Regions from separate parts of the Streptomyces sp. NPDC001532 genome, predicted to be linked through region 2. Evidence: riboswitches for the same ligand, from Rfam matches in the RefSeq annotation. Region 2 holds a riboswitch; each other region holds the start of a gene.

Region 1 (3,774 bases), on a different contig from region 2:
AGCTGCCCGGCCGCCGGCGCGCGCGCCGTCCGGCCCTCAGCGCCCGACGCCCGGCCCCCGAGGCCCAGCGCCAGCTGCCCGACCTCGAGCACCCAGCCCTCTACGCCCTGCGCAGGCTGCCCGGCCCTGAGCGCCGGGCCTTCAGCCCTCGGCCCCCGAGGCCCAGCGCCAGCTGCCCGACCTCCAGCGCCTGGCGCCCAACCCTCTACGCCCGGCGCCAGCTGCCCGGCCCTCAGTGCCCGCCGCCGGCTGCCCGCCGTCCCGCTTCCGCCACCCCGGATCAGCCCGCCGCCCCGGCTCAGGCCGGTCGTACCACGCTGTGGATCGACGACTCGCCGTCGTAGTAGATCGATTCCTCGCGTACGTACGCCCCGGGCTTCGGCGCGTGGATCATCATTCCGTTGCCGATGTAGATGCCGACGTGGGTGATGTCGTCGTAGAAGAAGACGAGGTCGCCGGGCTGGGCGGCGGCGACGGAGACCGTGGTGCCGGCGTTCACCTGGTCGTAGGTGGTGCGGGGGAGGGTGACGCCGGCGGCCTTCCAGGCGGCCTGGGTGAGGCCGGAGCAGTCGTAGGAGTCGGGCCCGGTGGCGCCCCAGACGTAGGGCTTGCCGATCTGCGCGCGGGAGAAGGCGAGCGCCTTCTCGGCCTTGGCGGCGTACGTGGAGTCGGTGGCGGTGGAGGTGTCCCCGGTGCTCTCCTGCTGAGGGGCCTGCTCCTGCGCGGTCTCCTGCGCGGCGGCCTCCTCCTGCTGCCGCTGCTCCTCCGCCTCGGCCTGCTGCCGCGCGAGCTCGGCGGCCTTGCGGGCGGCCTCCTCCTGCTTGCGCTTCTCGATCGCCGCGAGCCGCGCCTTCTCCTCCGCGGTCAGCTGCGACAGCAGCTCCCGCGCGGTGGACAGCTTCTTCTGGACGGTCGCCTTGGCCGTCCTGAGGTCGGTCTGCGAGTCGGTGAGCGTCTGGAGGCTCTCGGTGGCCTCGCGACGCTTCTCCATCGTCTCGGTCTGCTGAGCGAAGTAGTCGTCGACCGCTTCCTTCTGACGGCTGGTCAGTCGGCCCATCAGCTGAGTCTGGTCGAAGTAGTCCTGCGGGGTGTCCGCGAGCAGGAAGGTCGCGGTGTCGGGGGCGGCGGCCCCGGTGCGGTACTGGGCCGCGGCGTACGAGCCCAGTTCGGCGCGTGCCTCGTTGAGCTTCTGTGCGCGCTCGGCGACGTCGTCCAGGAGGGTGTCGACGCGCTTGCGCTGCTTGGTGGTCCGCTCCTTGGCCGCGTTGTACTTCTCGGTCGCCGACTCCGCCTGGCGGTAGAGATCGTCGACCTTCTTCTCGACCTCCTCCAGGCTCGGCTTGTCGTCGGTCGAGGGAGCGGCGTCGGCGGTCTGCGAGAGCAGGGCCACGGAGGTGAGGGCCGCGGTGGCGAGGGCGGGGGTGCGTATGCCTGCCACGCGCGCGGTGGGACGCGACTTGCGGTGCGACGCCAAGGGAGGCGACTCCTTCCATCGGCCGCCTACCGGGTTAGCTGTCGGGTTCGGGCGGGTCGTTAGGAAGGGTTGCCCTACGGTCCGCTCCCCGGAGGGAGGGGCCGATTCACCCCAGAGTTCGGTGGGTCCCCGGCTCCGGGCCCGGTGTGGGCGCGCAGGACTCGGCGGAGGCCGTACGGTCCGGCGGGGTTCGCCGGTGGGGGTCGTACGGCCTGCCCGGCACGGTAGCCAACTCGTGTGCCGACTGTGAAGGTTGGTGGGTGATATGCCCGATACATTTTCGTGACCTTCCGGTCGGGGTCGCTCGCCGTCGTCGATCCGGAGCGCTGCGTGGCGGGTTGGCCTTGTAATCGTGTGGACGCGAGCCGTGACGAGAGGCATTCCCAAGATCATCGGTGAGGTGTGACGGGGATGTCTTCCGGGTGGCCCTCGGTTGTCAGTGGGGCGCCCTAGACTCGGAGAGCGATGAGCAGCCTCTTTGACGACAGCTTCCTGGCGGACCTCCAGGCCCCGCGGGCCCACGCGGAGGAGCCCCCGCCGCCGCCCGAGGACGATCACGTACCGGAGTCGATCCCGGACGATCTGTTCGGCGGGAAGTTCGACCTGCCACCGGACCGGGACGCCCACTACCGCGACGGCGCCCCGCGCCCCGTGGTCGACCCGGCCGTGCTCCTGGAGGGGCTGAACGAGAACCAGCGCGCCGCCGTCGTCCACTCCGGCACCCCGCTGCTCATCGTGGCCGGCGCCGGCTCCGGCAAGACCCGCGTGCTCACCCACCGCATCGCCCACCTGCTGGGCGAGCGGGGCGTGCACCCCGGGCAGATCCTCGCGATCACCTTCACCAACAAGGCCGCGGGCGAGATGAAGGAGCGCGTCGAGCAGCTCGTCGGCCCGCGCGCCAACGCCATGTGGGTGATGACCTTCCACAGCGCGTGCGTCCGCATCCTGCGCCGCGAGAGCAAGAAGCTCGGCTTCACCTCGTCGTTCTCGATCTACGACGCCGCCGACTCCAAGCGCCTGATGGCCCTGGTCTGCCGCGATCTCGAGCTGGACCCCAAGCGTTTCCCGCCGAAGTCCTTCAGCGCCAAGATCAGCAACCTGAAGAACGAGCTGATCGACGAGGAGGACTTCGCCGCCCAGGCCACCGACGGCTTCGAGAAGACCCTCGCCCAGGCCTACGCCATGTACCAGTCGCGCCTGCGCGAGGCGAACGCGCTGGACTTCGACGACCTGATCATGACGACGGTCAACCTGCTGCGCGCCTTCCCGGACGTCGCCGAGCACTACCGCCGCCGCTTCCGCCACGTGCTGGTCGACGAGTACCAGGACACCAACCACGCCCAGTACGCCCTGGTCCGCGAGCTGGTCGGCACCTCCGAGCACCCGGTGGACGTACCGCCCAGCGAGGACGACCTGGCTCCCGCCGAGCTGTGCGTCGTGGGTGACGCCGACCAGTCGATCTACGCCTTCCGCGGCGCGACGATCCGCAACATCCTCCAGTTCGAGGAGGACTACCCGAACGCGACGACGATCCTGCTGGAGCAGAACTACCGCTCCACCCAGACGATCCTCTCCGCTGCCAACGCGGTCATCGAGCGCAACGAGTCCCGCCGCCCCAAGAACCTGTGGACCAACGCGGGCGCGGGCGCGCGCATCACCGGCTACGTCGCCGACACCGAGCACGACGAGGCTCAGTTCGTCGCCGACGAGATAGACCGCCTCACGGACGCGGGTGACGCGAAGGCCGGCGACGTCGCCGTCTTCTACCGGACGAACGCCCAGTCCCGTGTCTTCGAAGAGGTCTTCATCCGCGTCGGTCTGCCCTACAAGGTCGTCGGCGGCGTCCGCTTCTACGAGCGCAAGGAGGTCCGGGACGTCCTGGCCTACCTGCGTGTCCTGTCCAACCCCGAGGACTCGGTCCCGCTGCGTCGCATCCTGAACGTGCCCAAGCGCGGCATCGGCGACCGCGCCGAGGCGATGATCGACGCCCTGTCCCAACGGGAGAAGATCAGCTTCCCGCAGGCGCTGAAGCGGGTCGACGAGGCGTACGGCATGGCCGCGCGGTCCACCAACGCGGTCAAGCGGTTCAACACGCTGATGGAGGAGCTGCGCACGATCGTCGAGTCCGGCGCCGGACCGGCGACGATCCTAGAGGCGGTGCTCGAACGCACGGGCTACCTCGCCGAGCTTCAGGCCTCCACCGACCCGCAGGACGAGACCCGTATCGAGAACCTCCAGGAACTCGCCGCCGTCGCCCTGGAGTTCGAGCAGGAGTCCGGTGAGGGTGAGACCGCCGGCTC
Region 2 (3,774 bases):
CTTCGGCGTCCGAGGGGGTGCATGGGGCAGTGCTCCTTCATGGGCGAGGAGGAGGGAGGAGAGGGGTGGAGACGGAGAGGAAAGACGGAGAGGGGACGTAGAAGCGCGGGGAAAGCGCTTGCTGACCCTCGGGAACCACTCTGTCCTCACCCTCGACCCCATGTCGATGCCTCGAACAGGGATGCCACACGACCGCAATGAAACGATCATGAACGCGCAAAGCCGCACACGCCGAAGGCCGGACCCGTGGATCGGGTCCGGCCTTCGGCGTGTGCGGGCGCGGGCCGCCGGTCGTCAGGTACCGGCGGTGCCGCCGGTGTCAGGTACCGGCACGGCGGAGTGGCGTCAGATGGCGACGCCCTTGGCGCGGAGGTAGGCGATCGGGTCCACGTCCGAGCCGTAGTCCGGGGTGGTGCGGATCTCGAAGTGCAGGTGCGGGCCGGTGACGTTGCCGGTCGCACCGGACAGACCGACCTGCTGGCCCGCGGTCACGGACTGGCCGGCCGACACCGAGAGCGAAGAGAGGTGGGCGTACTGGGCGTAGTAGCCGTCGGCGAGCTTGATGACGACCTGGTTGCCGTACGCACCGCCCCAGCCGGCGGAGACGACGGTGCCGGCGCCGACGGCCTTGAGCGAGGTGCCGGTCGGGACGACGAAGTCGACACCGGTGTGGTAGCCGCTGGACCACATGCTGCCCGCCACCTTGTAGGCGGTGCCGACACCGGCGCCGGAGACCGGGGCGCTGAAGCCGCCGGCCGCGGTGGAGGTGGCGGTGTCGGCCGTGTCGGCGGCCTGGGCGGCCGGGGCGGCCTGCGAGGGCGACGACTCGACCGGCTTCGAGGCCTCGCTCGACTGCGAGGTGTCGGACGACTGCGACTTCTGCGCGGACTGCTTCTGTGCGGACTGCGACGACTCGGAGGTCTCGGAGGACGAGGACTCGGGAGCGCTCGCCGCGGCCTTCTTGCCGATGGACAGCTTCAGACCGGGGTGGATCAGCGACGGGTCCGCGCCGACGGCGGTGCGGTTGTCCGCGTACAGCTTCTTCCAGCCGCCGTCGACGTCCTGCTCGACAGCGATCTTCGAGAGGTAGTCGCCGGACTTCACGGTGTAGGTCCGGACACCGGAGCCCTTGTCGGCGGCCTTGTCCGCCGCGGCCGCCTTCTGGACGGAGGCGACCGACTGGACGGCCTGCTCCGCGGCGGACTGCGGGGTGGCGGCGTGGGCGCCGGCCGCTCCCATCAGAGGGAGGGCGAGCGCGGCGCCACCGGTACCGGCGACGGCGATGGAACGAGTGAAGCGCAGGGTCTTGGGACGGCGGTGCTTACCCTTGGCGGGCATGGCGAATTCCTCTCCGGCGCCTACGAGGTGAGCTGTCGGGTGCGGACTGGAGATGTCCGGCCACGTCGGGACGCGGCTTTACCCCGAGCCGTTCCGGGAACCGGAACAGGCGGTCAAACCTGTGGGTCCCCCGCTCCTGCCGTGCACGGGTGAGTTAGCGCGGGCACCAGGCGGCGGCAGGATTAGGCGTCCGCCCGGATCGAGGTGGAACGTAAGCGACCCGGACGCACAAGGACAAGCGAATGGTTGCCCTTGAATGCGTTTCACGCCCTTCCGCCACAGAATTCCCGGTCACTGTCCGTTGATTACGCAGCCGCCCTTTTGTCCAAAAGCCCTTAAGAAGAGGGTGAATTACGTGGACATGACGGGCGACTCACCGTCACCTGTATGACGCTGCTCACGCGCCCCTCCCCACAACTCTTTATTCCAGACCGAGTTACAACGAAGGCTCCAATTCGGACACATCGCTCAGATGCGACGGAGACGGAGAACCGTCGCATCGAGATCCCCCCGCAATCCTGTGAGAAGTCCGTGATGCAGCAATACGGCACCTCGGTGCACTTCGCCCGTTTCATGGCATTCATACGATGCCGTCGGATCGATCCCGCGCAGCCGCAGCGCCGGAGCGGGCTCACCGTGGTGCTGTGCCTGGAGCCAGGCGAGGACGACCGTCTCGTCACCCAGGACGTACTGGACGGCGCTCAGCCCGCCGCGCGGAGGCCGCAGACGGTACAGATCCCCGCGCTGCACCAGCGGCCGGATCTCCTTGTAGAGCGCCACCCACTCGGCGGCCTCCGTCAGCTCCTCCTCGGTCCACCGGCCCAGGTCGCCGCCGACCCCCAGCACCCCGGCCATCGCGCTCACGAACCGGAAGCGCAGCGAGCTGACCCGGCCGTTCAGCATGGCGTTGGGGCTGTCGGTGACCCAGGCGGCCATCACGCGCGCGGGGTGGAGCTGGCTGAAGCCGTGCTGGATCGCGAGCCGGTCGAGCGGGTCGGTGTTGTCGGAGGTCCACACCTGGTCGGTCCGGCCGAGCACGCCGAGGTCGATCCGGCCGCCGCCACCCGAGCAGGACTCGAAGGCGACCCCGGGGTGGGCCGCGCGCAGCCGGTCCAGCAGCGCGTACAGGGCCCGCACATGGTCGGCCCACAGCCGCTGCGGATACGGCTCGCCGGGCCAGCCGGCGTCGGTGAAGCAGCGGTTGAAGTCCCACTTCACATAGTCGACGGGAGCACTGGAGAGCAGGCCGTCCAGCTGCCCCCAGAGGTACTGCTGGACGTCCTCCCGCGCCAGGTTGAGTACGAGCTGATTGCGGAATTCCGTCCGCTTTCGACCGGTATGGAACTGCACCCAGTCCGGGTGGGCGCGGTACAGATCGCTGTCCGGGTTGACCATCTCGGGCTCGACCCAGATCCCGAACCGCATCCCGAGGGCGTGCACCTCGTCGGCGAGGGGCTTCAGACCGGCCGGGAAGCGGTCCGGGTTGGGTGTCCAGTCGCCGAGCCCGGCCCGGTCGTCGGTGCGGGCGCCGAACCAGCCGTCGTCGACCACGAACAGCTCCACGCCGACGGCGGCGGCCCGCCGGGCGAGCGCCCGCTGCCGCTCCTCGGAGATGTCGAACCCGGTGGCCTCCCAGGAGTTGAACAGCACCGGGCGGTCCCGGTCCGCGTCGGGGATGACGTGCGCGCGCTGGTAGGCGTGCCAGGCGCGGCTCGCGCCGCCGAAGCCGCCGTCGCTCCACAGCCCGGCGAAGACGGGCGTCGTGAAGCTCTCCCCCGCCGCCAGCCGGGTCAGCCCCGAGTCGTCGTGTCCGGCGCCGCCGGTGATCTGCACCTTGGCGTCGGGCAGTTGGGCCACGGCGATCCGCCAGGAGCCGGACCAGCCAAGAGCGCAGCCGTAGACCTCGCCGCGTTCCTCCGTGGCGTCGGTGTCCAGCGCCACCCATGGCAGGTGCTGGTGGCCGGTGTGGCCGCGCCGGCTGCCGACGACCTTCTCCCCGTAGGTGAGGGGCGCGGTGGTCAGCCGGGACTCAGCGGCCCAGCGGCCGTGCAGCTGGGAGAGCCGCCAGTCCTCGCGGTCGGGCAGGGTCCAGGTCGCGGAGTCGGCGCGCAGCACCTCGACCACGGGCCCCTCGTTGCGCAGGGTCACCCAGCGCTCCACGACGTCGTCCCGCATCCGGTAGTGCAGGGTGATCGTCAGCCCCGCGTCCCGGAAGCGGAGCCGCAGCTCCTCGCCCCCACCCTCGGTCTCGTACGCCTCGAAGGCCCACTCGGTGCCGCGGCGCTCGTCGGTGCGCACCGAAAGGGCGGGTCGTGCGAACCGGGGGCCGCCCTCGACCGGGTACTCCTCGCGGCCGTCGAGCGCCGACTCGAACGGCCAGTGGTCCGGCAGCGGCCGGCCGGCCAGTGCCTCGGCGTCGGCGAGCGCGATCCTGGG
Region 3 (3,774 bases), on a different contig from region 2:
TAGCTCGCTGGGCTCATAACCCAGAGGTCGCAGGTTCAAATCCTGTCCCCGCTACTGAAGACTCAGGGCCGGAACCCATGAAGATGGGTTCCGGCCCTGAGTGTTTTCCCGTGAGTGCTTTCCCCTGCGTGTCTGCCCCCGGTGTGTTCTCCCCCGGTCGGCCCTTCCGGCTCGCCGCCCGCAGCCGCTCCGGCGACTCTGGACGGGCGAGGCGGTGCGAGGCGGTGGCGGACGATCTCAGGGACCCGGCGGGACCGGCGGACCCATGGGGCTCGTGGGACTGGCGGGAGACGAGTGGTGCGGGAGACAAGTGGTGCGGTCCGAAGACCTCGGCCCCGGCCCCGGCCCTGGCCCCGGCGGCGTGCCCGCGTCCGCACACACGCCCACGCCTACGCCCACGCCCGTGCCGTCCGGCCCTGACGAGGAACGGCGGATCTCGTACGCGCGGACCCTGGTCCGCACCCTGCCCATGCTCCTCGTCGTCCTCGGCGGCTGCTACGACTACTTCACCCCCGAGAACTACACCGCCGCCCCGCTCTTCGTCGCCGCGCCACTGATCGCCGCCCCGCTGCTCTCCCGGCGGGCCACCGTCCTCACCGGGATCGCGGCGCTCGCCGTCGTCCTCGTGGTGCACATCCGGTACGGCATCGCCCTGCGCGTCGACGCGATCACCGAGACGGTCACCGTGGCGGTCGTCTCCGTCCTCGCCGTGGTCGTCAACTGCCTCGTCGGCCGCGGCCACGCCCGGCTCGCCACCGCCCGTGAGATCGCCGAGGCGGCGCAGCGCGCGGTGCTGCCGGAGCCCGCGGCACGCATCGGCGGCTACGAGATCGCCGCGCGCTACGAGGCCGCGCAGGCGGACGCCTCCATCGGCGGCGACCTCTACGCCGTGCAGGACAGCCCGTACGGGGTGCGGCTGGTGGTCGGGGACGTGCGGGGCAAGGGGATGGGCGCGGTGGCCGCCGTCGCCGTGGTGATCGGCGCGTTCCGTGAGGCCGCCGAGCACGAGGGGACGCTGGAGGCGGTCGCCCAGCGGCTGGAGCACGCGCTGGCCCGCGAGGGCACCCGGCGCGACGGCATCGACGCCTTCGAGGGGTTCACCACCGCCGTACTGGCCGAGATCCCGCACGGCGACGGCGTCGTACGGATCCTCAACCGCGGCCATCCGCCGCCGCTGCTGCTGCACGCCGACGGCCGGCTGCGGCCGCTGCCGGCCCGGAACCCCGCGCTGCCGCTCGGCATGGGCGAGCTGGGCGTCTGGCCGGACCGCGCGGACGAGGCCGGCTTTCCGGGCGGGAGCACGCTGCTGCTCCACACCGACGGGCTGTCCGAAGCCCGCGACGCGCGCGGCGAGTTCTACGACCCGTCGCGGCGGCTGGCCGGGCGGACCTTCGGCGGGCCGGGCGAGCTGCTGTCGATCTTGGCCGAAGATGTGCGGTGGCACTCCGGCGGCAGGCTGACGGACGACATGGCGCTGCTGGCCGTACGGCGGCCCCGACCGCCGTCACCAGGAGTAAGTGAGCAACCCCACTCCGCATAACATCTGAGACACCATCAAAAGAAAGAACGCTGCTGAGCGCTGGTCAACTCGCCCGTTTTTCGCCGGTCATGGGTCGAACGTCCGCCCGGAGAACCGTAATGATCAAGCGGAACGGCTTGGAATTCAGGCCCCGGTTCTATTAACGTCCGATAACGCAGCGCGGTCGTCCCAGCCGTCACAAGAGGCGGCTCCGTGCGCACGCGCCGAATCCCGTAGGGAACCGGGGAACCACCACCTTGGGGTGAATCGCTCGTGGCCAGTCGTGTTCACACGGCTGATTTACGCGCGTAGGAGACCTTCCTGCTCCGAACCCGTCAGCTAACCCGGTAGGCGAGAAGGAAGGAAAGGAGTACGCCCACGTGGCGTCCAACCGGCCTGCCCCCGGGGCCCCGTTCGTGCCCGGCCAGCGCACTGTCGATCCCGCCGACACCTTCGTCTACGGCGGTCAGCGCACCGAAGAGGGCCCCTGGGAGGAGTGGAATCCGACCAAGGAATCCATTCGCCCCGTACGCGGCCGGCACCGCGTCGCCAAGCAGCGCGGCGGCGGACTCGCCCGCAGCTCCACCGTTCTCGGCGTCGGTGTCATAGCCGCCGTCGGCGCGGGCGGCATGGCCACCGCGCAGACCGGCAAGCCGCCGGTGTCCATCTCGATGCCCGACCTGCCGAACGTCGGCTCGCTCATCTCCGACGAGCCCGAGCCCGAGGCCGAGACCACCGCCACCCCGCTCAGCAGCGTCGGCGTCACCGAGACCGAGACCGCGCAGGGCACCACCGACGCCGGCGAGGCACTGCGCGCCCGCATCATGGCGCAGGCCGAGCAGCAGCAGGACCAGGTCGAGTCCAAGGCCGCCGCGGAAGCGCTGGCCGCCGCCGAGAAGGCCGCCGCCGAGGCGGCCGCCAAGGCGGAGAAGGAAGCCGAGGCCGAGGCCGCCGCCGCGAAGAAGGCGGCCGAGGAGGAGGCCCGCAAGAAGGCCGAGGCCGAGCGCCTGGCCGAGCTGGCCAAGCAGTTCACGCTGCCGACCTCCTCGTACACCCTGACCTCCACCTACGGTCAGGCCGGCTCGATGTGGTCCTCCGGCTACCACACCGGCCTGGACTTCGCCGCGCCCACCGGCACCCTCATCAAGGCGGTGCACACCGGCACCATCACCCAGGCCGGCTGGGACGGGTCGTACGGCTACAAGACCGTCCTGACCCTGGACGACGGCACCGAGATCCTCTACGCCCACCAGTCGTCGATCAACGTCAGCGTGGGCCAGAAGGTCAACACCGGTGACGTCATCGGCCGCGTGGGCGCGACCGGCAACGTGACCGGCCCGCACCTGCACCTGGAGGTGCACACCGGCGACGGCGGCGCGCTGGACCCGATGGCCTGGCTCCAGAGCAAGGGCCTCACCCCCTGAGCCCACGCTCACGCTGAACCCCGGCGGTCCTGACGACAACCCCCCGACGTCAGGGCTGCCGGTTCACGGAATACGCGCTTCCCCGTGCCGTGTTGTCACTCGGCATGACTTCTCTGCGCAAGCTCGGCTCCTCCGACCTGGAGGTCTTCCCCCTCTCCCTCGGCGGCAACGTCTTCGGCTGGACCGCGGACCGGGACCGCTCCTTCGCCGTCCTCGACGCCTACGCCGCCGCGGGCGGCAACTTCGTCGACACCGCCGACTCCTACTCGGCCTGGATCGAGGGCAACTCCGGCGGCGAGTCCGAGACGATCATCGGCGAGTGGGTCAAGGCCCGGGGGAACCGCTCCGAGGTGGTCATCGCGACCAAGGTCAGCCAGCACCCCGAGTACCCGGGCCTGAGCGCGGTGAACATCAAGGCCGCGGCCGACGCCTCACTGCGACGCCTCGGCACCGACCACATCGACCTCTACTACACCCACTTCGACCAGCCCGACGTGCCGGTCGAGGAGATCGTCGGCGCGCTCGACGAACTGGTGGAGGCGGGCAAGGTCCGGTACATCGCCGCCTCCAACATCTCCCCCCAGCGGCTGCGGGAGTCCCTGGCCTTCTCCGACCGCGAGGGCCTCGCCCGGTACGTCGCCCTCCAGCCGCACTACAACCTGGTGTCCCGGGAGACCTACGAGGGTGAGCTCCGGGACGTCGCCGCGCGGGCGGGCCTCGCCGCGGTGCCGTACTACGCGCTGGCGTCCGGCTTCCTGACCGGCAAGTACCGGCCCGGCACGACCGTCGACAGCGCGCGGGCGGCGGGCGCCGGCAAGCACCTGGACAGCG
Region 4 (3,774 bases), on a different contig from region 2:
CCCTCACCTCTGTGATCTTCACGTGATCTACGCGGCATTAACTTGTGACAAGTGATCGTCTGCCTATACGTTCACCCATCAGCGCGGCGAGCGTCACAAGATCTCCGCCGCGCCGTCACCGCTGTCTCGCGAAAGGTCCCCGCATGCTCTCCGGGAACGGTCGTCACCGTCGCCCCCGTCAGGCTCCGGCCCTCATCGTCGCGGCCGGAGTGACTGGATCCGCCATCGCCATCCCGCTCCTCGGCGCGACCGGCGCGAGCGCCGCCACCGGTGTGACGTGGGACAGGGTCGCGGAGTGCGAGAGCGGTGGCTCCTGGAGCGCCGACAACGGCAACGGTTACTACGGCGGTCTGCAGATCTCCCAGGACAACTGGGTGGAGTACGGCGGCCTGGACTACGCCGAGAGCCCCGACGTGGCCAGCCGTTCGCAGCAGATAGCCGTCGCCGAGAGGATCCTCGCCGACCAGGGTGTCGGCGCCTGGCCCACCTGCGGCCTGCTCGGCGGCCTGGACGACGACTCCGCACCGGCGGGCGTCGACACCGGCCTCGCGGCTGACGCGGCGTCGGGCGCCTCGGCGACCCCGGACGCCTCCTCGAAGCCCGAGTCCGGCTTGTCCGACTCCTCCGTTTCGACCGGAAGCACCGGTAAGGCGGAAAGCTCTGAAGGTTCCGGTAAGTCCGGTACCTCCGGCGGCTCGGACGCCTCCGGTGATTCCGGATCCTCCGGTTCCGCGTCGTCGTCCCCGTCCTCGGGGTCCGGCTCGGACGGTGAGGCGGAAGGTTCCGGCAAGGACGGGAGCGGCGACTCCCAGGAGGGTGACAGCTCCCTCACCGCCACCACCAAGAACGACGAGTCGGACAAGTCCGGCCAGAACGACCTCTCTTCGGACGCCGTCGAATCCGGCTCCACCGGCTCCGGCCGCCACCGCGGCGACAGCGCCGACGAGGAGGCCGCGGACAGCCGTACGGCCGACTCCTCCGGCCGGCACGCCTCGCGGGACACCACCGCCGCGCGTGACGCGGCCGACGGCTCCTACACGGTCCGCGCCGGCGACAGCCTCTGGGGCATCGCCGACTCCCTTGACCTCCAGGGCGGATGGTCCGCGCTCTACACCGAGAACAAGGACACCGTCGGCGACGACCCCGACCTCATCGTTCCCGGTCAGACCCTTGAAGTAGGGGTCGAACCGGGCGAAAAGTAGCTGGAGTTCGCGTCACGGTTCGGGCTTAATGTCCGAATTGGCAGCGGTGAGATATAGGTCTCAGAAGCCCTGATCGTCTTTGAAATTCCGCGGATCGCGTGTCTACGGTCAAGGCCGCTCGTCACCGCGAGCCCCGGCTGCCGCAACGCCGAATCCTGCCAGCGGCCGTCCGGGAACAGTCGTCGCGTCAAGCGCCGTAGGCAGGAGCGGGGGACCCAAGGTAAGTGCCGGTCCCGGCAGTTCGCTGCCGGAGCCGGCTTGGGGTGAAGCCGCAGCTCGCAAGAGACTGCGGCCGGGCAACTCAACCGGCCCGAACCCGACAGCTCACCTCGCAGGCGTCGGTGAGGGGATCGATCGATGCTGTTTTCCGCCAAGGGCAAGCACCGCCGTCCGTCCAAGGCCACCCGCGCCATCGCCATCGCCGGTGTGACCGGTGCCGCCGTCGCCGCCCCGCTGATGGCCGCCGGCAACGCCTCCGCCGCCACCGCCTCCGAGTGGGACGCCGTCGCCCAGTGCGAGTCCGGCGGCAACTGGTCCATCAACACCGGCAACGGCTACTACGGCGGTCTGCAGTTCTCCGCCTCCACCTGGGCCGCGTACGGCGGCACGCAGTACGCCGCCACGGCCGACCAGGCCTCCAAGGAGCAGCAGATCACCGTCGCCGAGAAGGTCCTCGCGGGCCAGGGCAAGGGCGCCTGGCCGGTCTGCGGCACCGGCCTGTCGAACACCCCGTACGGTGGCGGCAGCGCCTCCTCCTCCACCCCTTCCTCCTCGGCCGGTGACACCGCCACCACCGAGCGCGAGACCGAGGAGCAGAGCGCCTCCCGCTCCGCCGAGCGTCCGGCCGCCGAGAAGACCGTCACCACCCCGACCGGCAAGAAGGTCGAGAAGGGCGACGGCGAGTACAAGGTGGTCAAGGGCGACACCCTCAGCTCGATCGCCGAGGAGCACGACGTCGCGGGCGGCTGGCAGAAGCTGTTCGACCTGAACAAGGACATCGTCGACGACGCCGACGTCATCTACCCGGGCCAGCAGCTGCACCTCAAGTAGGCAGCGGCGGCACCTCCGCCAGGAGAGGCCCGCAGACTCCCCGCCCCGGTGCGCGTTCCCCCGTACGCACCGGGGCGGGGTTCGCTCTTTCTGCCGTGGGTTTTGCGAAACCGTCTTTGTTCCGTTCGGAAACAATTTACTCTCGGTTCCGTCCACGGGGTGGTCGGTCGGCTGGCCGATCGCCCGGAGCCGGTTAGGCTCGTCTCGCAGAGCCACACCCGCGGCCTGCCCACCGCGTCACATTGAAGAAGGAGATGCTCGTGCCGTCCATCGACGTCGTCGTAGCCCGGGAAATCCTGGACTCCCGAGGCAACCCCACGGTCGAGGTCGAGGTCGGCCTCGACGACGGCAGCACGGGTCGTGCCGCCGTTCCGTCCGGTGCCTCCACGGGCGCCTTCGAGGCCATCGAGCTCCGTGACGGCGACCCCAACCGCTACCAGGGCAAGGGTGTCGAGAAGGCCGTCCTGGCCGTCATCGAGCAGATCGGCCCGGAGCTGGTCGGCTACGACGCCACCGAGCAGCGCCTGATCGACCAGGCCATGTTCGACCTGGACGCCACCGACAACAAGGGCTCGCTCGGCGCCAACGCCATCCTCGGCGTCTCCCTGGCCGTCGCCCACGCCGCCTCCGAGGCCAGCGACCTGCCGCTGTTCCGTTACCTGGGCGGCCCGAACGCGCACCTGCTGCCGGTGCCGATGATGAACATCCTGAACGGCGGCTCGCACGCCGACTCCAACGTGGACATCCAGGAGTTCATGATCGCGCCGATCGGCGCGGAGTCCTTCTCCGAGGCGCTGCGCTGGGGCACCGAGGTCTACCACACCCTCAAGAAGGTCCTGAAGAGCAAGGGTCTGGCCACCGGCCTCGGCGACGAGGGCGGCTTCGCCCCGAACCTGGGCTCCAACCGCGAGGCCCTGGACCTGATCCTGGAGGCCATCAAGGAGGCCGGCTACACCCCGGGCGAGCAGATCGCGCTCGCGCTGGACGTGGCCGCGTCCGAGTTCTACAAGGACGGCTCCTACGTCTTCGAGGGCAAGGAGCGCTCCGCCGCCGAGATGACGGAGTACTACGCCGAACTGGTCGAGGCGTACCCGCTGGTCTCCATCGAGGACCCGCTGTTCGAGGACGACTGGGACGGCTGGAAGACCATCACCGACAAGCTCGGTGACAAGGTCCAGCTCGTCGGTGACGACCTGTTCGTCACCAACCCGGAGCGCCTGGCCCGCGGTATCGAGGACGGCGCCGCCAACGCCCTGCTGGTGAAGGTGAACCAGATCGGTTCGCTCACCGAGACCCTGGACGCGGTCGAGCTGGCCCAGCGCAACGGCTTCAAGTGCATGATGTCGCACCGCTCCGGCGAGACCGAGGACGTCACCATCGCCGACCTGGCCGTCGCCACCAACTGCGGCCAGATCAAGACCGGCGCCCCGGCCCGCTCCGAGCGTGTCGCCAAGTACAACCAGCTGCTGCGCATCGAGGAGATCCTCGACGACGCCGCGGTGTACGCCGGCCGCAGCGCCTT

The links. Region 2 has a riboswitch for cyclic di-AMP ahead of ABT232_RS21810 (M23 family metallopeptidase). Riboswitches for the same ligand answer to the same signal wherever they lie in the genome.
Region 1: another riboswitch for cyclic di-AMP. It lies ahead of ABT232_RS30810 (C40 family peptidase); the one in region 2 lies ahead of ABT232_RS21810 (M23 family metallopeptidase).
Region 3: another riboswitch for cyclic di-AMP. It lies ahead of ABT232_RS34430 (M23 family metallopeptidase); the one in region 2 lies ahead of ABT232_RS21810 (M23 family metallopeptidase).
Region 4: another riboswitch for cyclic di-AMP. It lies ahead of ABT232_RS02875 (transglycosylase family protein); the one in region 2 lies ahead of ABT232_RS21810 (M23 family metallopeptidase).

What each region holds. Positions count from the first base shown of each region.
Region 1 covers NZ_JBEPAL010000043.1:69,074-72,847, reverse strand. The annotation lists gene ABT232_RS30810 (C40 family peptidase) at 299-1,474, opposite strand; cyclic di-AMP (ydaO/yuaA leader) riboswitch at 1,482-1,637, opposite strand; gene pcrA (DNA helicase PcrA) at 1,940-3,774, shown strand, end outside.
Region 2 covers NZ_JBEPAL010000023.1:99,024-102,797, forward strand. The annotation lists gene ABT232_RS21805 (rhamnogalacturonan lyase family protein) at 1-23, opposite strand, end outside; gene ABT232_RS21810 (M23 family metallopeptidase) at 346-1,338, opposite strand; cyclic di-AMP (ydaO/yuaA leader) riboswitch at 1,341-1,508, opposite strand; gene ABT232_RS21815 (alpha-galactosidase) at 1,807-3,774, opposite strand, start outside.
Region 3 covers NZ_JBEPAL010000057.1:8,748-12,521, reverse strand. The annotation lists tRNA gene ABT232_RS34440 (tRNA-Met) at 1-54, shown strand, start outside; gene ABT232_RS34435 (PP2C family protein-serine/threonine phosphatase) at 311-1,540, shown strand; cyclic di-AMP (ydaO/yuaA leader) riboswitch at 1,732-1,888, shown strand; gene ABT232_RS34430 (M23 family metallopeptidase) at 1,900-2,943, shown strand; gene ABT232_RS34425 (aldo/keto reductase) at 3,048-3,774, shown strand, end outside.
Region 4 covers NZ_JBEPAL010000002.1:49,809-53,582, reverse strand. The annotation lists gene ABT232_RS02880 (transglycosylase family protein) at 144-1,202, shown strand; cyclic di-AMP (ydaO/yuaA leader) riboswitch at 1,385-1,555, shown strand; gene ABT232_RS02875 (transglycosylase family protein) at 1,560-2,252, shown strand; gene eno (phosphopyruvate hydratase) at 2,513-3,774, shown strand, end outside.